2 regions of the Delftia sp. DLF01 genome follow, and region 2 is predicted to be linked to the other one. Evidence: predicted binding sites of a transcription regulator. Region 2 holds the regulator's gene; the other holds the start of a gene.

Region 1 (11,186 bases), on a different contig from region 2:
CCAGCCCCGCCCGCTGATCAGACCTTCTCGATGCGCGCAGGCAGGCCCTGGCGCACCGTGGCGCCGGACACCCAGTCCACCCACACGTTTTTGCAGCCGGGCCGCGTGGGATCGGCAAAGCCCAGGTCATTGAGGTTCACGCCATTGGCATGCTCGGCGTTCACCGGCATGGGCTTGCCGTCGATGCTGTGGCGGCCCGCGCCCAGTTCGCGGTGGCCGTAGCCGTGCTCGATGGCCACGGTGCCCGGCATCACGCCGTCGCGCACCATGGCCACGGCCGTCACCGCGCCGCCCGGCGTGCGGATGCGCACCGTGTCGCCGTTGGCGATGCCCAGCCGCTCGGCGTCATCGCGGTGCAGGGACACCGGGTTGTGCGGATGCACCTGGCGCAGCCGCGAGACGGCAATCGACATGGAACTCATCAGGTTGGACTTGTAGGAGGTCAGCAGCAGCGGCCATTGCTGCTCGCCGAAATGCGTGCGCATGGCGCTGCCGTCGGCCAGCCGTGCCGGATACCAGGTGGGGCAGCCGCTGTAGCGCTCGCCCGTCATGGCGTGGCGCATGCGGGCCAGCTCCTCGCTCCAGACTTGCAGGGCAGGCGCGTGGGCCTTGCGGGTGTGGCCGTCCTTCCAGGCGTCCTCGATGCGGTCGAAGCGCCCGCCGCGCGTCAGCAGCATGGCCACCTGACGCCATTCATCGTCCTTCAGGCGCTGGCGCAGCGCGGGCACCAGCCTGTCCACGCCGGTGATGGCGATGTCGTCATCGCTGGCCGCCGGCACGGGCTTGCCGCCTGCCCAGGCCACGTTGGCCAGGGCATGGATGAAGAAGTCCTCGGCCGAGCGCAGCGCATGGGGCTGGCCCTGGGCGTCCTTGATGGCGGCCTCGCCAAAGCCGGGCAGGCCCAGCCGTTCTGCCACGGCGAAGAGAAAGCTCTCCACATTCACGGGCTGGCCGCCGGCCGTGCGCGCCACGGCGGGCTGCACCACGGGCCAGCGCACGGTGGAGCTTTTGGCCACCACGTCGGCCCAGGGCGCCGAGATGCCCCAGCTCTCGTAGGTCACGGTATCGGGCACGATGAAATCGGCCAGCGCGCTGGTCTCGTTGATGAAGGGGTCGATGGAGACGATCAGCGGCAGCTTCTTCGGGTCCTTGAGATCGTCCACCAGCGCATTGCGAAAGCCCGCAATGCCGTAGACGGGGTTGCTCATGTGGTTGATCCAGGCCTTGGCGCGATAGGGGTAGCCGGCCAGCGCGCTGGCCAGCATCTCGCTGGACAGGCCGCCCACGGCCGGGTACCACGGGGCCTGGGCGGCGGGGTAGTCCTTCGCGCCCTCGGGCTGGCCCTCGCGCTTGCGCTGGAATTCCGCGCTTTTCTCGTAGGGCTGGCGGTGGCGTGACAGCGCCAGGCCGCGCGGCTTGACCTTGCCGTCGAAGTTGGCGAAGTCGTAGCGCGGGCCCGGGCCGAAGGGGCCGAACGGGCCGGCATCCAGCACCAGGCCGCCTTGCACGTTGAGGTTGCCCACCAGGGTGTTGAGCATGCTGATGGCGTAGGCGGTGTAGAAACCCGCGCCGCTCATGGTGCCGCCGTGCGCATCGGCCACGGCGCGCTTGCCATGGCTGGTGAACTCGCGCGCCAGCGCCTCGATCTCGCCGCGCGCCACGCCGCACAGCGCCGCGTACTCGTCCAGTGTCTTGAGGCTGGCCTGCTCATGCAGCTTGGCCAGCGAGGAGCAGACCGACAGCTCGGGGGCCTGGTCCGCGCCTTCGGCCTTCAGGCCGGGCACGGCCACGCGGGTGCGCACCATCAGCTGTGCAGGCTCGGCCTGGGTGTGCGGCGCCAGGCTGCCATCGGAACGCTGCACCACGAACACATCCTGGGCCGGCTTGCCGTCTTCGGCTGGCGCGGGCAGGGCCCAGCCCAGGTCGGCGCCGCGCAGAAAGCTGCCGTGGCGCGGGTGGCCGGGCTCGTTGACCAGCAGGTGCGTGGCATTGCTCCAGGACGCCTCGCCCGCCGCCTGCATGGCGGCCGGGCCGGGTTGGGCGAGAAAGCCCGTGTCATGGCGCGCCTCGTCCAGGATGACGCGGATCAGCGCCATGGCCAGGGCCAGGTCGCTGGCCGGCTTGACGGCCAGCCAGCGGTTGCCGCTGCCCGCAGCCAGGCTGGACGAGGTCGGCAGCACGGGCGAGACCACCACGTAGCGGAAACGGTTGTCCTCGCGCGAGCGGGCCTCGGCCAGTTCGCGGCCCTGGCGCTGGAAGGGGTTGCCGGACTGCGCGGGCGCCGCGCCGATGAACAGCCCGAAGCTGGCATGGCTCCAGTCCGGCTTGCCGTGCGGCATGCCGGGCAGGTCGCCCAGGGCCGCTGCCGCGCCCACGCGAAAACTCTGGCCGCAGTAGGCGCCGTGGTTGCTGACGTTCACGGTGCCGAAGGACGGCCCTGCAAAGCGGCGCAGCAGCTGGGCGCGGCCTTCGTTGGAGGCGTCGGTCACCAGCAACTGGTTGGAGCGCGGGCCGAACTCGGGGTTGTCGGCGTCCAGCGGCGTCTTGGTGTCCCAGATGGCGCGCAGGCCCTCGACCTGGCCTTCGCCGAACAGATCGCCGCCCTCGCAGACTTCCTGCACCAGCTGCTCGAAGGAAATGCTCTGCCAGCGACCGCTGCCGCGCGGGCCCACGCGCTTGAGCGGGGTGAGCACGCGGTGCGGCGCACTCTGGTGCTCCAGCATGGACGAGCCGCGCGCGCAGGACGTGGCCCGGCCCTCCAGGCCCAGCTCCTTGCCCAGTTTGGCGTAGACCTCGCGCACGGGTTCTTCCATGGCGGCTGGCCGCGTGGTGGCCAGCGGGTGGTAGGGGTTGCCTGCCACGCGCAGGATGCGGTTGCTGGCGGTATCGACACGCACGCGCACGCCGCACTGCGTCCAGCAGCCCAGGCAGCTGGAGGGGCTGACCACCTGGCCGGGCTGGGTGGTGAGCGCGCCCGTGGCCGGGTCGATGCGGAACTCCGGCGTCAGCGAATTGCCGCGCGTGGCGCTGGCCGTGGGCGTGCCCGAGCTGCCTGTCACCAGGCCTTTGGCGCCACGTGCCAGCGTCTCGCCGTAGCCGGCCGCAAAGGCGGCCAGCCCACCGGCGGTGAGTCCGCCGCGCAGCAGCAGGCGGCGGCGTGTGGCCTCGGCATCCAGGGAATCTTGGGGAGCTTGGGGGAGTTTCTTCTTGTCGGTCATGAAAGGCTTTCTGTGGCGCGGCCGGCCGGTGGCGGGCCGCGCTCCGTGAATGGGTGAGGGGTCGTCAGGGCGGCGGTGTCAGACGGCGCGGGCCGCGGCCGAACGCGCGGGAAACAGCTCCAGCGCCCAGGTGGCCAGCGTCACCAGCGCGATACACAGGCCGGCCACGCCCAGCATGCCCAGCAGGCCGTCGCCGCCCAGCGGCATGTGGTAGATGTACAGGCCCGCGCCGTACTTGGGCACGCCTTGCACGCCCATGAACAGCGCCCAGCGGAAGGCCCAGGCCGCGGCGGCCAGGCCCAGCCCCAGGGCCAGCGTGTAGCGCGGGCAGGCCATGCGATGCCCACCCCGCACCAGGGCCCACAGCAGGGCGGCACCGGCCCCGGCCGAGCCCAGCATGCTCAGGCGCCAGACCGGAAACTGCTGCCACAGCTGCAGCGCCGCCTGGAAGGAGCGGCCCTGGCCCAGCCAGCCGGCAACGGCCCAGACCGCCACCATGGCCAGCAGGCACAGCGCCAGCGCCAGGCCCAGCACGCGCAAGGCCTGCAGGGCGCCGGCATCGGGGCGGTGGCGGGCGGGCAGAAAGCGCGCCGTCACCAGCATGCAGCCCACCGTGGCCAGCCAGCCCGTGAGCGCCAGGTTCAGCGGCACCCACAGCGTGTTCCACAGCGGGCGCGAGCGCACGGCCATCAGCTCGGCGCCGGTATAGGCGGTGATGGTCAGCGCCGACACGGCCAGCAGCGGCGCCAGCCAGCGCAGCCACTGCGGCCGGCCCAGCCACCAGGCCAGCACGAAGGCCAGCGCCAGCCCCACGAAGACCGGCAGCAGCAGGGCGCCCACCGACATCCACGACCACGGCGTGAAGTGCGCATAGAAATGCCAGAAGCGCGCAGGCTGGTGCAGGTCGGCCAGCAGCGACACGGGCGCCGCGATGGCGCTCACGGCCAGCACCAGCACGGCGGCCGGCAGCAGGCGCGCCATGGCGCTGCCGCGAGGCGCCCAGGCGCAGGCGGCGGCCAGCAGGGCGGCGCCCGTGGCAATGCCGGCCAGGAAGAAGTACTGCACGGCCCAGGGCAGCCAGGCCGATTCGTAGGCGGGGGTCAGGAGTTCGACGATGTGCATGGGGTGCTCCTTGCGTTCAGTGGGAAGTGACCAGCCGCACGCTGGCCTGCCCGTCCACGCCGTCGACGAAGGCGTCGGGCAATCCCAGGTAGTACACATGCGGGTCCGTGCCCATGGCGGGCTTGAGCACCTTGAGGTCCTTGGCGTGCTCGCGCATGCGCTGGCGGATCTCGCTGCCCTCGTCGTTGAGGTCGCCGATCACGCGGGCGCCGCCCACGCAGCTTTCCACGCAGGCCGGCAGCAGGCCGGCTTCCAGGCGGTGCTCGCAGAAGGTGCACTTGTCGGCGGTCTGCGTCTCGTGGTTGATGAAGCGCGCGTCATAGGGGCAGGCCTGCACGCAGTAGCCGCAGCCCACGCAGCGCTCGTTGTCCACCAGCACGATGCCGTCGCTGCGCTGGAAGGTGGCCTGCACCGGGCAGACCGGCACGCAGGGCGGGTTGTCGCAGTGGTTGCACAGGCGCGGCAGGTTGAGCATGGCCGGCGGCAGGTCCTCGTTGCCCGCATGCTGCACCTCGTACTGCAGCACCGTGGTGCGGAACTGGCCCAGCGGCGGCAGGTTCTCCATGGAGCAGCTCACGGTGCAGGCCTGGCAGCCTATGCAGCGGCGCAGGTCCACCAGCATGCCGTAGCGCCTGCCGGCCTCGCCGGGGCGGCGCGGCGGTTGAAAACCGGGGGTGCCGGGCGCGGCCGCCGCCACGGGCAGGGCCACGGCCGCCATGGCGGCGGCCAGCAGATCCTGCAGGAAGCCGCGCTTGCCTGCGGCGGGCTGTGCATGGGCGGCGGTGCGGGCGGGGATGTCCTGGGAGGAGGGCTTGCAGCTGCAGTCGTTGCAGCCGCTGCCGGCGCGGGATGTTTTTGGCATGGCCTGTCTTTCATCGTCCTGCGGCCACGGATCGTGGTCGCTCAAACTCAATAAAGCATTAAAAATATGCTTTTTATATTGAATTTAATATATGAAATTCAGGGCCTTGGTGGCTTGATGTGAGTCAAGCAATGGGCTTGCAAAGTGCCACCGACTGCCTGCCATGGACAGGCGCCCAAGGCAGTCCATAGCGTGTGGCGCGGGGATTAAGACGGGGTTAACAGGGTGACTGCATTCCTCGGGAATGCGGGGCGCGTATCGGAAATCACCCTCTTGTTTCCGTGCGCGGCCCCGGTCTACGCTGCTTGTGTCGCCACTGCCAAGGAGTTCTCCATGAACCATGCCCTGAACAGCCTTGCTTCGGAACTGGACCTTGCCGCCGAAGCCGGCGAGCACCTGAGGCTGCAATTCACACAGGCCTGCGTGGACCGCATCGCGCACCTGCTGGAAGACCCGGACGTCATCCGCTGCGCACAAGGCCTTCGCCGCTACCTGGACGGCCAGATCGACAGGCAGGAGCTGGACCGCCTGGCCCGCGAGGCCGCCAGCCTGGCCAACCACCACCAGGGATCACGCTCCCTCGACGGCTGCGGCCATGCCGCCGTGTCCGCCACCTATGCCACGGCCCATGGGCTGGCGGGCCGGGCGCTGCAGGCGGCCGACTATGCGGCCTACGCCATGGTCTATGGCGAGGGCGGCCACGGCGCCGTCACGGACCGCGAGTCCTTCGAGCCTGAATACCAATGGCAGGCCCGCTGCCTTGCCTCGCTGGCGCAGGCCGCTCAGCAGCGCACGTAGCACCAGGCCGACTGCTGCAGCAGGGCCAGTGACTCGATGCCGCCCTGCGGCAGCACGCGCATGCCGGCAGGCGCCTCGCGGCCCAGCTTCCTGAGCGTGTTCGGGCAGACCAGCGCATGGGCCAGGGCCTCTGCATCCAGATGCTGCGGCGTGCCCGGCGCGGCGTCCAGCAGTGCCTCGACGGCCGGGCCGTTGATGACGATGCGGACCTCGGCACCGGGCCGGTCCTGGCGCAGGTTGGCCAGATTGCTGCGTGCACGGGCCAGGGCGCCCGGTGTGGGCGCATGCAGCACGATGCGCAGCGGCGGCGTATCCGGCCGGGCGGGGAACAGGTCGCTCCAGTCGCTGGAGGCGGTGGAAGCGGCGGGAGAACGGCTTGTGCTCATGGTCGTCCTCGTCATTTCCTGCCACGCGGCCCCATGACCTCTTCCAGCAGGCCCGGCGGCAGGCCGGTGCGTACCTGCACCACTCCCTTGTCATCCTTCCAGACCAGGGCCGGCGTGGCACGCAGGCCCCAGGTGGACATCAGCGAGGCATGGTTGGCCAGCACCTGCCGCGTGGCCTGCGGCACCGGGGCCAGCGGCGTGGCGCCCGCGCCCTCTGCGCTGGCGCGGCCGGCCTTGGCATAGGCGCGTGCGTGCTCGGCCAGAGCCTGCTCGGGCTGGCGCGCGGTCAGCAAGGCGGCGGCCTTGCCCTCGCTGCTGGGCTTGAGGATGCCGACCAGAATGTGGCGCAACTGCACTTGGCCGCTCTCCACCCAGGGCCGGGCATCGTTCCACAGCTGGTTGCAATAGGGACAGTTGGGGTCGGTGAACACATAGACCGTGCGCGGCGCGTCGGCGCGGCCATCCGGTATGGACTGGGCGCGCTGCACATCGCTCCACAGTTGCTCGCCCATGGGCTTTTGCACGGCGGCCTGCAGGGCCTGGGCGTTCACGTCGCGGCCCTGGGCGTCGATCACCGTGCCCAGCACCCAGTGCTTGCCGTCAGGCATGCGGTAGATGGGCACGGGCTGGCGGTCGCGGTAGGCGGCCCAGGCCTTGAGTCCGCCCACGGCCGGCAGCGGGCCCACCAGGGTCAGTCCCTGCTGGGCCAGAAACTCCTCCGATGGCAGCTCGGACGCCGCAGCCGGCAGGGCCAAGGCTGCCGACAGGGCCAGGGCTCCTGCCAGTGCAGGCAGGGAAAACAGGGGGGAAGCGCTCATGAACATTCCTTCAGATGCTGGGCCAGGCTGGCGCGCGACAGCTCGCCCATGCGCATGCCGCACAGCCTGCCGTCGGCGCCATAGAAATAGGTGGAAGGCAGGCCCCGCTGGCGCCAGTGCCCGCCGGCCTGCTGCTGCGGGTCGAACAGCACCTGGGCCAGCGGCAGCGGGGCTGCTGCCTGCTCGCGCCGCAGGTAGCCCATCACGGCCTCGGCTGACTCGCCCTGGTTGATCCAGATGAAGCGCACATCGGGCCGCTGCTGCTGGGCCTGGGCCAGCACCGGCATCTCGCGCCGGCAGGGCGGGCACCAGGTGGCCCAGAGGTTGATGACCATGGGCTTGCCATCGGCCTGCTGCAACTGCTGCAGCGAGACCGGCTGCGCCTGCCCGTTGACCAGGGTGAAGGCCGGCAGGGCCGGTGCATCTGCGGACGGCAGCGCCTGCAGCAAGCTGCCCAGCACCAGCAGGGCCGCCCCCGCGCCCAGCGCCAGCCCTGTGGCGCGGCGCAGCACCGGGGAGCGGCGGCTGCGCCACAGCATGTACAGCAGCGCGGCCAGCAGGCCGGCCCACAGGTTCCATCCCCCGTCGCGGATATCGATGATGCGGCCTGCGAAGGCCGGCATCCCGCTCCAATCCCAGGGGGCCGGCGCGACCTCGGTCCACCACTGCGCGACATAGGCCAGGCGCGCCACCAGCAGGCCGGCCAGGGTGCTTTGCCACAGCAGCGCATCCACGGCCTGGCCCGTGCGCCTTTCGTTCCTGCGCGCCAGCCACTGCGCCAGCAGCCAGGCCAGCATGGCCACCACCACGCCCGTCGGCAGGGCCAGCGGCCCCAGCGCCAGGCTGGCAGGCAGGTGCAGCCAGGCGCCCAGCGCCGATAGCGCTGACGGCCCGCCAGGCTCTGCCGCTCCGGCAAGAACAGGCGAAGGCGCCAGCAGCAGACCAGCAAGCAAGGGCAGGAAGGACGAAAGAAGAGGGGATGACCGGAGGTGCATGGAAGGGAGTTTCAGCCATGCAGGCTGACAGGTCGTGGATGCTGGCAGCGGGGAATTAACGGGGGGTTAACGGGTGGGTAACGGGTGGGCAACGGCCCTTGCGCCATCAGACCCGGCACAGTGCGGGCTGCCACGATGGCGCCTGCCCGGAGGTTGCCGGCAAGGCTGCAATCATCGGGCCGCATTCTTGTACGCGTGCCTGCGAGATTCGGCATGCTGGCGCACACCTCGCTACAAATCTGCGATGCTCAGTCGCTTTTCGTTCCCGACTTGGATACAGATGGCGGGGCCTGGCGCCAGGCCCTGCGGACAACAACATGCATGTTCTCTTGGTGGAAGACAACGCGCTGGTGGCCAGCGGCGTGCGAGCCGGCCTGCAGCTGCAGGGCTTCGGCGTGGATACCGTGGCCTCGGCCGGGCAGGCGGATGCGGCCATCCGTTCCTCGCATTTCGATGCCTGCGTGCTGGACCTGGGCCTGCCTGACGAGGATGGCCTTTCGCTGCTGGCGCGCTGGCGCGGCCAGGGCCTGCAGGTGCCCGTGCTGGTGTTGACGGCGCGCGATGCCGTGTCACAGCGCATCGAGGGCCTGCAGACCGGCGCCGACGATTACCTGGTCAAGCCCTTTGACCTGCACGAACTGGCGGCGCGCCTGCATGCGCTGCTGCGCCGCGCGGCCGGCCGCAGCGTGGACTGGATCGAGCTGGGCGAGGTGCGCATCAACCCCGCTGCCGGCCATATCCAGCGCCAGGGCCGCACGGTGGAGCTGTCGCGCCGCGAGTGGTCGCTGCTGCGCGCGCTGCTGCAGTCGCCGGGCCGCATCCTGAGCACCGAGCAACTGCGCGACAGCCTCTACGGCTACAGCCAGGATGTGGAGAGCAATGCCGTCAACGTGCATGTGCACCACCTGCGCCGCAAGCTGGGCCATGAACTGGTGGAGACGGTGCGCGGCGAGGGTTATCGCCTGGGCTTGCACCCATGATGCGCAGCCTGCGCGTGCGCCTGCTGGCATGTCTGTGCCTGGCGCTGTGCACGCTGTGGGGCGGGGTGGCGGCCTGGATGTTCTCGGACATGCGCAACGAATTGCGCACCGTGCTCGATGACCGGCTGATCGCCTCGGCGCGCATGGTGGCAGGCATCGTCCACCAGTTCCGGCCTGCCCGGGAGCTGCCGCAGGACTGGAGCCCCATGCTCAACGTGATCGCGCGCGACGGCGTGGCCTGCGAGGTCAGCCTGGTGCGCGGCGAGGTCCAGCCCGTGCGGCCCGAATCGGCCCTGCCGCAGGTGCTGGCCAAGACCGAGGGCAGTCCCGTGTTTCCGCAGAGCATGCCGCTGGGCTTCTCGACCATCATCAAGGGCGGCAAGCCCTGGCGCACCTATGTGCTGGAGGACCACGGCGTGCGCATCGCCACGGCCGACCGCATCGATGTGCGCGAGGGCCTGATCCACGGCTTTGCCTACACCATCGTCCTGCCCTTCGTGCTGGCGCTGCTGGCCAGCATGGGGCTGATGTGGTGGGCCGTGACCCAGGGCCTCAGGCCGCTGGAGGCCCTGCGGCGCGAACTGGCACGCCGCCCGCCCGGCGACGACTCGCCCGTGGCCCAGGGCCTGCAGACGCGCGAGCTGGCGCCGCTGGTGGGCACGCTCAACCAGCTGCTGCACCGCGTGCGCGCCGCCATCGACCGCGAGCGCCGCTGGAGCGACGACGCCGCCCATGAGCTGCGCACGCCGCTCACCGCCATCAAGACCCATGTGCAGGTGGCGCAGATGGCGCTGGCGGCGCCCGGCATGCCTGCCGGCCTTCTGGCGGCGCCGCCCGGCTCCATGGCCCGCGATTCGCTGGCCCAGGCGGGCGAGGGCGTGGAGCACCTGCAGCACACGCTGGAGCAATTGCTGCTGCTGGCGCGGCTGGAGCAGCATGAACCTGGCGCTGCCTCCGTGCTGGCCTGCGGCGATGCGCCTGCCGATGCGCTGCAGGCGCTGGACAAGGCCTGGCAACTGGCTGTGAATGCCGTGAGCGCCCAGGCCCCAGCGCCCGCGCTGCGCACATGGCTGGACAACGGCCAGCCCGTGCAGGACTGGCCGCTGGCCATCTCCGAGCCCTTGCTGGTCTCGGCCCTGCGCAATCTGCTGGAAAACGCCCTGCGCCATGCGCCGCAGCATCCCGTGGAGCTGGCCGTGCGCCCCATTGGCGCCATGCCGGGCAAGACGCAGCAGCCGGGCACAGGCTATGTGGAGTTCACCGTGGCCGACCACGGCCCGGGGCTCAGCGCCGAGGAATGCGAAGAGGCCACGCGGCGCTTTTGGCGCAAGCGTCCCCAGGAGCATGGCAGCGGCCTGGGACTGCCCATCGTGCAGCGCATCGCCGAATGCGCAGGCGGCTGCCTGCTGCTGCAGCCGCGCAGCCTGTGGCGGCCCGAGGAAGGCCAGGCCAGCGGCTTGGTCGCGCGCCTGTACCTGCCGCTGGCGGGCGGTCCGGGCCCGCAGGCCCCTGCCGCCGGCCCATTAGCGCTGGCCCATTAACGCCGGCTTAATCTCGGTTCCGTATCGTGCGGGCCTGGCTGGCCAGCCCTGCGGGCATTGCGCCTTGCGGGGCGGCGGCCGGTATCCCTATTCGATCCTGTCCGCCGCAGCCGTGCGCTCCTGGGTGCGTGGCGCGGACGCATGGCAGGGCAAATGCCTCTTCCCACGATGATCCGCATGAACAAACAGACCCTGTCCCGGTCGTGCATCGCCATCGGCATCTGCATGCTGATGGGCAGCGCCTGGGCGCAAGACGCCGCGCCCAAGGCACCAGCGCCCGCAGCAGCGCCCACAGCTGCGGTGCAAGGCAGTGCAGCAGCCGGCCAGAAAATCGCCCAGTCGGGCACGCCCCAGGGTGCGGCGGCATGCGCCACCTGCCACGGCGCCAAGGGCGAGGGCATGGCGGGCTTTCCGGCCCTGGCCGGCCAGCACGCCGGCTATCTGGCGCGCCAGCTCCAGCACCTGG
Region 2 (11,186 bases):
AGCGCCCTGGTCGGCGTGCCGCACCCGGACTTCGGCGAAGTGGGCGTGGCCGTGGTCGTGCCGCGCCCCGGTGCTGCGCTGGAGCCCCAGGCGGTGGTCGATGCGCTCAAGGGCCAGCTGGCCAATTTCAAGATTCCCAAGCGCTGCTTCGTAGTGCAGGAGCTGCCGCGCAACACCATGGGCAAGGTGCAGAAGAACCTGCTGCGCGACGAACACAAGCAGCTGTTCGCCTGAGTTGGCGCCAGGGTGCGGATTGCGCCCTGGCCTGATTGAAAAAGCAAAAGGCATCGGCGCCGCCGATGCCTTTTTTTGTGTGGCGGCCGCCGAGGCTGCCGCTACCCTTCAACGCAGGACGAGCACGGGGATATGGGTGTGCGTGAGCACATGCTGCGTCTCGCTGCCCAGCAGCAGGCGCTGCAGGCCCTTGCGGCCGTGCGAGGCCATGACGATGAGATCGCAGTCGCGGCGCTTGGCCACGTCGATCACGCTTTCGGCGACCAGGTCGGACTTGACGATCTCGGTGGTCACGTTGACCTTCAGAGCCTGTCCCTTGGCATGGATGGCATCCAGCACGGTCTGCGCGTTGGAAGTCCACTGGCCTTCGATGCGCTCGATCTGCTTGAGGTCCACGGTCTCGCCGCCCTCGAAGTAGCTGCGCGGATAGTGTTGCACCACCTGGACGACGACGACGCTGGCGCCGCACAGCGCGGCAAGGCCCAGCCCGCTGTCCACGGCCTTGTCGGAAAGCTCGGAACCGTCGGTGGCGATCAGGATGCGGTTGTACATGCGTGCTCCTTTCGTGTGTGCTGATGGATGGGATGAAGTCAGCATAGACCCAACCATGAGTTAACGGTTGATTAATGTCAATACGCTTATCATGCGGCCCGATTACGCTAAGAACCATGCCCCACACCACGATAGCCCCATCCAGCGAGGCGGCAGTGGCGGCGCTTGATTCAGGCCCCTCGCCCTCGCAGCAGGCCACCGCCCGGCTGCTGGATGATCCGCAGGAGTGGAGTTCGTTCGGACGGCCCGCAGGCCCCGCAACTCCCGCCGACCCTTCCAAGGAACCCACCGACTTTCCCGCCTGGGATTCGCACGTCGTTCTGGAAGGCATGCACTGTGCCGCATGCGCCCTGACCATCGAGGATGCGCTGCGTGCCGTGCCCGGAGTGGAGAAGGCCGAAGTCAGTGCTGCCACGCGCCGTGCCCGTGTCACCTGGCGCCACGCGCAGGTGCTTCCCTCCGAGTGGATGGAGGCCGTGCGGCGCGCCGGCTACCAGGCGCTTCCCGCACGCGATGCCTTTGCGCGCGAGCGCCGCCAGGCCGAGAGCCGCCGTGCGCTGTGGCGCTGGCTGGTGGCCGGCTTTTGCATGATGCAGGTGATGATGTATGCGTGGCCCGCCTACGTGGCCCGCCCCGGCGACCTGTCGCAGGAGATGGAGACGCTGCTGCGCTGGGCCTCCTGGGTCATCTCGCTGCCCGTGGTGCTGTTTTGCTGCGGCCCCTTCTTCTCCAGCGCGCTGCGCGACATACGCCAGCGCCGCGTGAGCATGGACCTGCCCGTGGCCCTGGGCATGCTGATCACCTTCGTGATCAGTTCGCTGGGCACCTTCGATCCTTCGGGCCCCTTCGGCGAGGAAGTCTTCTACGACTCGCTGACCATGTTCGTCTTCTTCCTGCTGTCCGGCCGCTGGCTGGAGCTGCGCCTGCGCGACCGCACGGCCGGCGCGCTGGAGGCGGTGATGAACCGCCTGCCCGATGCCGTGCTGCGCGAGAACGCAGCCGGCCATTTCGAGCGCGTGGCCACGCGCCGCCTGCGCGCGGGCGACCGGGTGCGCGTGCTCAGTGGCGAGGCCTTCCCGGCCGACGGCACCATCGTGCGCGGCCGCACCCATGCCGACGAGGCCCTACTCACCGGCGAGTCCACGCCCGTGCTGCGTGCCGAGGGCGATACCGTCACGGCCGGCAGCTACAACCTGGATGCCGTGGTCGATGTGCGCGTGGATGGCGTGGGTGCCGATACGCGCTTCGCCCAGATCGTGGGCCTGATGGAAAGCGCCTCGCTGCAAAAGCCGCGCCTGGCCCAGCTGGCCGACAAGGTGGCGCGGCCCTTTCTCGTCGTGGTGCTGCTGGCTGCGCTGGGCGCCGCCATCTGGTGGTGGCCCACCGATCCCGGCAAGGCCATGATGGTGGCGGTGGCCGTGCTCATCGTGACCTGCCCCTGCGCGCTGTCGCTGGCCACGCCCGTGGCCATGCTCACCGCCGCCGGCACGCTGGCGCGCAGCGGCGTGCTGGTGCGCAACCTGCAGGGTCTGGAGGCGCTGGCCGCCGTGGACACCCTGGTGTTCGACAAGACCGGCACGCTCACGCGCGATGGCCTGGCCCTGTCGTCCTTCGAGCCTGCTGCGGGCGAAGATGCCGACGAAGTGCTGGCACTGGCGGCGCTGCTGGCGCGCCAGTCCATCCACCCGGCCTCGCGCGCCATTGCGCAGGCCGGCGCCGATGCCGCCACCGACTGGAAGCTGGACACCATGCAGGAAATGGCCGGCCTGGGCCTGGACGCCTGGGTGCAGCGCCCCGGCGCGCGCCGCCATCTGCGGCTGGGCTCGGCCCTGCACGCAGGCCTGGCCGGGGAGCAGCCCGTGCAGGGTGTGCTGCTGGCCGAGGAGACCTCGCAGGGCTGGCACACGCTGGCCCGCTTCGTCCTCAGCGAGGACGTGCGGCCCGAGGCCGCCGCCGTGGTGCAGGCGCTGCACCGGCATGGCGTGCAGGTGATGCTGCTGTCCGGCGACCGCGAGGACGCGGCCCGCGCCATGGCGGCGCGCGTGGGCATCACCCAGGCCGAAGGCGGCTGCAGCCCGCAGGACAAGCTGGAGCGCCTGCAGCAGGCGCAGGCTGCCGGCCACCACGTGGCCATGGTGGGCGACGGCCTCAACGACGGCCCAGTTTTAGCTGGAGCGCATGTCTCTTTTGCTTTTGGTAGAGCAGTGCCCCTGGCACAATCGCGCGCAGATTTCGTTGTTCTGGGTGACAGCCTGGAACTGGTACTCCAGGCATGCCTGTTGTCGCGCCGCACGCTGCAGGTGGTGCGCCAGAACATGGCCTGGGCAGCCGCTTACAACGCGGTGTCGATTCCGCTGGCCCTGGCGGGCTTCATGCCTGCCTGGGTGGCCGGCCTGGGAATGGCACTGAGTTCGCTGCTGGTGGTGATGAATGCCGCGCGCCTTGCGCGCAGCCTGCCACTGGCTGCAACGAAACACACGGGCACGCCTGCTGCGCCCGCAGCGTCCGTCGCGATGAAGACGGGCTCCACCGCAACGGTGGGGAGGTTCTGATGGAAATACACCCCCTGAGCGGCTGCGCCGCTTCCCCCTCTCTCGCTTCGCGGGAGGGGAACGACACCTTCGCCGCGAGGCGGCTCTTGCTCGGTGTCACTGAGCTGCATCGCGCCCGTTCTGGGGGCAAGGCGTGGCGCGTCAGCGCCACGGGGAACTGACCATGGATATTTTGTATTTGCTGATCCCGCTGTCGGTGGTGCTGGTGCTGGCCATCCTTGCGGCCCTGTGGTGGGCCGTGTATCGCGGGCAGTTCGAGAGTGTGGAGCAAGAGGGTGAGCGCATTCTTCGGGACGATTGACGTGGGTCAACACGCCCGGGAGCGAAGAACGTAACACTTTGATAGCAATCTAAGGGGTGCACGATGGATAGTTCAAATAAAAACGCTGTCTATTACGACGATTCCGTCGTAAGGCAGTTCTCTATCATGGCCGTCGTCTGGGGGGTGGTAGGCATGGCTGTCGGGGTGTTGATCGCCTCGCAGCTGGCCTGGCCGGAACTCAACTTCGGCATTCCATGGCTGAGCTACGGACGCCTGCGTCCGCTGCACACGAACGCCGTGATCTTTGCCTTTGGCGGATCGGCGCTGTTCGCAACCAGCTACTACGTGGTGCAGCGCACCTGCCAGACGCGGCTGTTCATGCCCAAGCTGGCCAGCCTGACCTTCTGGGGCTGGCAGATCGTCATCGTCGCCGCCGCCATCAGCCTGCCGCTGGGCTACACCCAGGGCAAGGAGTACGCCGAGCTGGAGTGGCCGATCGACCTGCTGATCGCCGTGACCTGGGTCTCGTATGCCATCGTGTTCTTCGGAACCATCGGCATCCGCAAGGTCCGTCACATCTACGTGGCCAACTGGTTCTTCGGCGCCTTCATCATCGCCGTGGCACTGCTGCACATCGTCAACAGCGCAGCCATTCCGGCCGGCTGGATGAAGAGCTACTCGGCCTACGCCGGCGTGCAGGACGCGATGGTGCAGTGGTGGTACGGCCATAACGCCGTGGGCTTCTTCCTGACCGCAGGCTTCCTGGGCATGATGTATTACTTCATCCCCAAGCAGGCTGGCCGTCCGGTCTACAGCTACCGCCTGTCCATCGTCCACTTCTGGGCGCTGATCTTCACCTACATGTGGGCGGGTCCTCACCACCTGCACTACACCGCGCTGCCCGACTGGACGCAGTCCGTGGGCATGGTGTTCTCGCTGATCCTGCTGGCTCCCAGCTGGGGCGGCATGATCAACGGCGTGATGACGCTGTCGGGCGCATGGCACAAGCTGCGCGACGACCCCATCCTGCGCTTCCTGATCGTGTCGCTGTCGTTCTACGGCATGTCCACGTTCGAAGGTCCGATGATGTCCATCAAGACCGTCAACGCGCTGTCGCACTACACGGACTGGACCGTGGGCCACGTTCACTCGGGCGCCCTGGGCTGGGTGGGCCTGATCACCATGGGCTCGCTGTACTACCTGATCCCGCGCCTGTTCGGCAAGACCAAGATGCACTCGGTGGGCGCCATCGAACTGCACTTCTGGATGGCCACCATCGGCATCGTGCTGTACATCGCCGCGATGTGGATCGCCGGTGTGATGCAGGGCCTGATGTGGCGCGCCGTCAATCCCGATGGCACGCTGACCTACACCTTCGTCGAAAGCGTCAAGGCCAGCTATCCGTTCTACGTGATCCGCGTGGCCGGTGGCCTGCTGTACCTGGGCGGCATGCTGGTCATGCTGTGGAACACCTGGAAGACCGCGATCTCGGGCCGTTCGGTGAAGGTGGCCGTGCCTGCCGTCGTGGCCCACGCCTGAGCGTCTAGGAGCATTACTCATGTCCGATCACAACAATAGCGCTCCCAAGAGCTTTTCCCACGAGAAGGTGGAAACCAACAATTTCCTGCTGATCGTTCTGACCCTGCTGGTGGTGGCCGTCGGCGGCATGGTGGAAATCGTTCCGCTGTTCTTCCAGAAGTCGACCACGGAAGCGGTGGCGGGCCTCAAGCCCTACACGCCGCTGCAGCTGATGGGCCGCGACGTCTATCTGCGCGAGGGCTGCTACAACTGCCACTCGCAGATGATCCGCCCCTTCCGCGCCGAGACCATGCGCTACGGCCACTACTCGGTGGCTGGCGAGTTCGTCTATGACCACCCCTTCCAGTGGGGTTCCAAGCGCACGGGTCCCGACCTGCACCGCGTGGGCGGCAAGTACAGCGACGAATGGCATCGCATCCACCTGAACAACCCGCGCGACGTGGTGCCCGAGTCCAACATGCCTGCCTACACCTGGCTGGAAAAGAACAAGGTGGATGACACCGTGGTCGCCCAGCACATGAGCGCGCTGCGCAAGGTGGGCGTGCCCTACAGCGACGAGGAAATCAGCGGCGCTGCCGAGCAGGTCAAGGGCAAGACGGAAATGGACGCCGTCATCGCCTACCTGCAGGTCCTGGGCCGTTCGGTCAAGTAAAGGAGAGCGACATGGACATCACCACCATGCGCATCGTGGCCACGCTGGCCTCGCTGGCCTGCTTCATCGGCATCTGGTGGTGGGCGTTCGCCCGCCGCAACCAGGCCCGTTTCGACGAGGCCGCCCAGCTGCCGTTCGAGCAAGACTGAGTCCCTCCACCAGAACGAGAACTTCCCATGAGCGATTTCGTAAACAACTTCTGGTCGATCTATGTCACGGCGATCACGCTGGGCGGCATCATCGGCTGCCTGCTGCTGCTGTATCTCACCGCACGCAAGAAGGTGGTCCCCTCGGCCGACAACACCACGGGCCACGTCTGGGACGAGGACCTGCGCGAGCTGAACAACCCCATGCCCAAGTGGTGGATGTGGCTGTTCATCATCACCTCGGTGTTCGGCTTCGCCTACCTGGCGGCCTATCCGGGCCTGGGCTCGTTCGCGGGCAAGCTGGGCTGGACGCAGCTGGGCGCCTATGAAAACGAGATGGCCAAGGCCCGCGCGGACCTGGAGCCGCTGTACGCCAAGTTCACGAGCATGAGCACCGAAGACATGGCCAAGGATCCCCAGGCCATGGCCATCGGCGAGCGCCTGTTCATGAACAACTGCGCACAGTGCCACGGCTCGGATGCACGCGGCGGCAAGAGCTTCCCCAACCTGACCGATGGCGACTGGCTGCATGGCGGCACGCCCGAGAAGATCAGGGAAACCATCACGGGCGGCCGCATCGGCATCATGCCGCCCATGGCCGCTGCCGTCGGCACGCCCGACGATGTGCGCAACCTCTCGCACTATGTGCTGAGCCTGTCGGGCAGCCCGCACGACTCGCTCAAGGCCTCGCTGGGCAAGTCCAAGTTCACGGCCTGCGCTGCCTGCCACGGCATGGACGGCAAGGGCAACCAGGCCCTGGGCGCGCCCAACCTGACCGATGACATCTGGCTGCACGGCTGGGGCGAGGCCGCCATCACGGCCATGATCAACAACGGCAAGCACAACGAGATGCCTGCCCAGAAGGACAAGCTGACCGAGGCGCAGATCGCGGTGCTTGCTTCCTATGTCTGGGGCATGTCGCACAAAGACGGCGCAGTCCGTCAGTAAGCACAGGGGCGGCGCTGCGGCGCCGCCTTTTTGCGTTTTGAGTTTTCAGATATTTCAAAAAAACAAAGGAACCCACCATGAAGCCCGAGAGCGGGGATGACACCGGGAAGCCTCCCCGCAAAGTCATTCCGATCACGCCGGCCACGCCTGATCCGGGCGAGCTGGTGTCGATGTTCGAGTCGGAAAAGAAGGTCTACCCGCGCTCCATCAGCGGTGTCTTCGCACGCTGGCGATGGGCCCTGGTGTTTCTCACCCAACTGGTTTTCTACGGCCTGCCCTGGCTGGAGTGGGGCCAGCGCCAGATGGTGCTGTTCGACCTCGGAACGCGGCGCTTCTATCTCTTCGGGCTGGTGCTGTACCCGCAGGACTTCATCTACCTGGCGGGCCTGCTGATCATCTCGGCGCTGGCATTGTTCCTGTTCACGGCCGTGGCCGGGCGCCTGTGGTGCGGCTTCTCGTGCCCGCAGACGGTCTACACCGAGATCTTCATGTGGGTGGAGCGCAAGGTCGAAGGCGACCGCAGCGCGCGCATGCGGCTGGACAAGAACGGCTGGACCTTCGAGAAGGCCTGGAAGAAGTCGCTCAAGCAGTTGCTGTGGATCGCCATTGCGCTGTGGACCGGCTTCACCTTCGTGGGCTACTTCGTGCCCATCCGCGAGCTGGGCGGCGAGCTGCTGGCGCTGCAGGGCAGCTGGCAGATGTTCTGGGTGCTGTTCTACGGCTTTGCCACCTATGGCAACGCGGGCTACATGCGCGAGCAGGTCTGCAAGTACATGTGCCCCTATGCGCGCTTTCAGAGCGCCATGTTCGACCGGGACACCATGATCGTCAGCTACGACACGGGCCGGGGCGAGCCGCGTGCGCCGCGCACCAAGAAGGTGGACTACAAGGCCCAGGGCCTGGGCGACTGCATCGACTGCAAGATGTGCGTGCAGGTCTGCCCCGTGGGCATCGACATCCGCAACGGTCTGCAATACGAATGCATTGGCTGCGGCCTGTGCATAGACGCCTGCAATTCCATCATGGACAAGATGGAGTACCCGCGCGGCCTGATCCGCCTGACCACGCAGAACGCCATGGCCGGCCTGTGGCGGCGTGCCCAGGTGCTGCGCCGCATCTTCCGTCCGCGCGTGCTGATCTACTCGGCCGTGCTGATCGGCTTGAGCGTGGCCATGATCGTGAGCCTGGCGCTGCGCCAGTCGGTCAAGGTGGACGTGATCCGCGACCGCGCCTCGCTGTCGCGCATCGTGGCGGGCGGCAAGCTGGAGAATGTCTACCGCCTGCAGATCATGAATGCCACCGAGCAGGCCCAGCGCTACCGCATCAGCGCCCACGGCCTCGATGGGCTGGAGCTGGCGTCCGAGCAGGAAGTCGAGGTCGGCCCGGCCGAGACGCGCGGCATTGCGGCGCGCCTGCAGATTCCCTACGGTTCGGCCGAGCCGGGCTCGCACACCGTATTCTTCGATATCGATGCCGTGCATTCAGGCGCGGGACGCGCGTCCGAAAAGGCCGTCTTCCTGGTGCCCCGGTGATGTTCCTGGCAGGCGCGGCACGGTCCGCGCCTGCCGCCTGAAAGAAAGAGGTTTCCCATGTCTTCCAGTCCCGCAGTGTCCGCGCCCGCGCAGGCTCCCTCGCACCCCGACGCCGGCAAGCCCTGGTGGAAGTTCGGCCATGTCTGGCTGGTGGTGGCCGGCCCGGCGGCCGTGGTGGTCGCTGCCGTGATCACGGCCATCATCGCCATCAACGGCGCCGATCCCGTGATCGACCCCGACTACTACCGCAACGGCATCACGATCAACGAGCGTGCCGATGGCGTGCGCGAAGTGCCCAAGAGCATGGCGCCCGCCGTCACCGGCCGCAACCATGCGGCCACGCCCGCGCATGATCACCCCACGGACCGCTGATCGCCGTGCACCCCTGCAAGAGGCCGCAGTCGCGGCCTTTTGCATGGCGGATCGCATCTCCGGCATGCGCGACGGGTGAGGGTTTCCTACAGGCGTGCAGGGCGCTACGGGGCTTGGCGCCATGCGTTGGCGCGGCGCACAATGAAGGCGACCCCTCGACAGCACAAGGAGATCGCTGATGTTGGCCCAACGCTGGATGTGGATTGCCTGGCCTGCCTTTCTGGCAGCCGCCGTGATGGAGATGCTGGTTTTTGCCTTTGTGGACCCGCTGGAGCTGCATTGGCTCGGCGACCTGGGCTGGTCGCGCCAGGGCATCTACACGCTGGCCTTCTTCGCCTTCTGGGGCGTGACCATGCTCTCCAGCCTGATGACCACCATGCTGGGTCGCTCGGCCCGCGATCTCAATGACGGCGTGGCCTCCGAGCCCGACCCGGACCTGGCCATGCAGGGGCTGGGGCGGGACTGAGCGAGAGCCCGCCGCAATGAACAAGGCCCGCTGTCGCGGGCCTTGTTCATTGGCGGATGAATGCTTGCCGCCCTTGCAGCCTCACTGGCACTGCTGGCTGTTGACGATGCGCTTGAGCGCCTCCGTGTCCAGGATGCGCAGATGGCGCTGGCGCACCTCGATGATGTTGTCGTCCGCGAACTTGGAGAAGGTGCGGCTCACCGTCTCCAGCTTCAGGCCCAGGTAGCTGCCGATTTCCTCGCGCGTCATGCGCAGCACCAGTTCGGACTTGGAAAAGCCCCGCGCATGCAGGCGCTGCACCAGGTTGAGCACGAAGGCGGCCAGGCGCTCCTCGGCGCGCATGCTGCCCAGCAGCAGCATCACGCCGTGCTCGCGCACGATCTCGCGGCTCATGACCTTGTGCACATGGTTTTGCAGGGCCGTGACCTCGCGCGACAGGTCTTCCAGCTTGTCGAAGGGCATGACGCAGACTTCGGCGTCTTCCAGCGCGACGGCATCGCAGGTGTGGTGGTCGTTGACGATGCCGTCCAGGCCGATGATCTCGCCGGCCATCTGAAAGCCCGTGACCTGGTCGCGTCCGTCCTCGGTGGCCACGCAGGTCTTGAAGAAGCCGGTGCGGATGGCGTACAGCGAGGTGAATGTCTCGCCGTTGCGAAACAGCAAGCCTCCGCGCTTGACCTTGCGGCGCGTGGCCACGATGTCGTCGATGCGCTGCATCTGCTCGGCATCCAGGCCCATGGGCATGCACAGTTCGCGCAGGTTGCAGTTGGAGCAGGAGGCTTTGATGGTCTGAAGGTTCATGGAGTGATAAACATCAGCGGCACACAGCGTGCCGGCGGTGACCTCGTGGATTGCGATGAGTTGGATCAAATTGTCGCAGCAGTCCCTCAAACAACTCTTGATATGAGTCAAGGACATGACCGATGTGCTGCGGCACAGTCGAGGTATTAGAGGAAAAAACCCATGACCGCTGTCACCCCAGAGCTGCTGCGTCGCTTTGACGTACCGGGGCCCCGATACACCTCGTTCCCTACCGCCGACCGCTTTGTCGAGGCCTTTGGTGCAGAGGACTATATCCTGGCGCTGCAACAACGCAAATCGAGTACCGCAGCGCGTGCCACGCCTTTGTCGCTGTATGTGCACGTGCCCTTTTGCGAGTCGCTTTGCTACTACTGCGCCTGCAACAAGATCGTGACGCGCCACCACGATCGCGCCGCCGTCTACCTGGACTACCTGGCGCGCGAGATGGCCTTGCACACGGCCCATTGCGGCAAGGGCCAGACCGTCAGCCAGCTGCACCTGGGCGGCGGCACGCCCACCTTCTTCTCCGACGACGAGCTGCGCACGCTGATGGGCCTGTTGCGCGAGCATTTCAAGCTGGAGCCGGGTGGCGAGTACTCCATCGAGGTCGATCCGCGCACCGTCAGCGTCGAGCGCCTGGCCGTGCTCAAGGAGCTGGGCTTCAACCGCCTGAGCTTCGGCGTGCAGGACTTCGACGAGCAGGTGCAGATCGCCGTGCACCGCGTGCAGCCGGCAGGGCAGGTGTTCGAGCTGGTGGCGGCCGCGCGGCAGCTGGGCTTCGCCTCCATCAACGTGGACTTGATCTACGGCCTGCCCAAGCAGACGCCCGAATCCTTCGAGCGCACGCTGGCCCAGGTCAACGCGCTGCGGCCCGACCGCATCGCGCTCTATGCCTATGCCCACCTGCCCGAGCGCTTCAAGCCGCAGCGGCGCATTGCGGCCGAGGATCTGCCCCAGGGGGCCGACAAGCTGGCCATGCTGTCGCGTTCCATCGCCGCGTTCATGGACGGTGGCTATGTCTATGTGGGCATGGACCACTTCGCCCTGCCCGAGGACTCGCTGGCCGTGGCCAAGCGCCAGGGCCGGCTGCACCGCAACTTCCAGGGCTACAGCACCCAGCCCGACTGCGA

Evidence for each region. Region 2 encodes FNR, which switches genes on or off when oxygen is low (the NO sensors DNR and NnrR bind a similar motif). Its sites were predicted from a motif close to TTGATNNNNATCAA; they were not measured.
Region 1: the regulator FNR is predicted to act here: its motif matches at 5,317-5,330, upstream of dsrO (sulfate reduction electron transfer complex DsrMKJOP subunit DsrO).

What each region holds. Positions count from the first base shown of each region.
Region 1 is NZ_JACVAZ010000001.1:1,479,786-1,490,971, forward strand. It holds gene IB269_RS06495 (efflux transporter outer membrane subunit) at 1-17, shown strand, start outside; gene IB269_RS06500 (tetrathionate reductase subunit A) at 18-3,218, opposite strand; gene nrfD (NrfD/PsrC family molybdoenzyme membrane anchor subunit) at 3,297-4,340, opposite strand; gene dsrO (sulfate reduction electron transfer complex DsrMKJOP subunit DsrO) at 4,357-5,202, opposite strand; gene IB269_RS06515 (hypothetical protein) at 5,536-6,000, shown strand; gene IB269_RS06520 (hypothetical protein) at 5,985-6,386, opposite strand; gene dsbG (thiol:disulfide interchange protein DsbG) at 6,398-7,204, opposite strand; gene IB269_RS06530 (TlpA disulfide reductase family protein) at 7,201-8,199, opposite strand; gene IB269_RS06535 (response regulator transcription factor) at 8,517-9,179, shown strand; gene IB269_RS06540 (ATP-binding protein) at 9,176-10,720, shown strand; gene IB269_RS06545 (c-type cytochrome) at 10,889-11,186, shown strand, end outside.
Region 2 is NZ_JACVAZ010000003.1:1,081,268-1,092,453, reverse strand. It holds gene IB269_RS20255 (malonate--CoA ligase) at 1-234, shown strand, start outside; gene IB269_RS20250 (universal stress protein) at 343-786, opposite strand; gene IB269_RS20245 (heavy metal translocating P-type ATPase) at 903-3,338, shown strand; gene ccoS (cbb3-type cytochrome oxidase assembly protein CcoS) at 3,502-3,639, shown strand; gene ccoN (cytochrome-c oxidase, cbb3-type subunit I) at 3,703-5,139, shown strand; gene ccoO (cytochrome-c oxidase, cbb3-type subunit II) at 5,159-5,791, shown strand; gene IB269_RS20225 (cbb3-type cytochrome oxidase subunit 3) at 5,803-5,940, shown strand; gene ccoP (cytochrome-c oxidase, cbb3-type subunit III) at 5,968-6,885, shown strand; gene ccoG (cytochrome c oxidase accessory protein CcoG) at 6,963-8,417, shown strand; gene IB269_RS20210 (FixH family protein) at 8,475-8,789, shown strand; gene IB269_RS20205 (hypothetical protein) at 8,968-9,255, shown strand; gene fnr (fumarate/nitrate reduction transcriptional regulator Fnr) at 9,337-10,056, opposite strand; gene hemN (oxygen-independent coproporphyrinogen III oxidase) at 10,219-11,186, shown strand, end outside.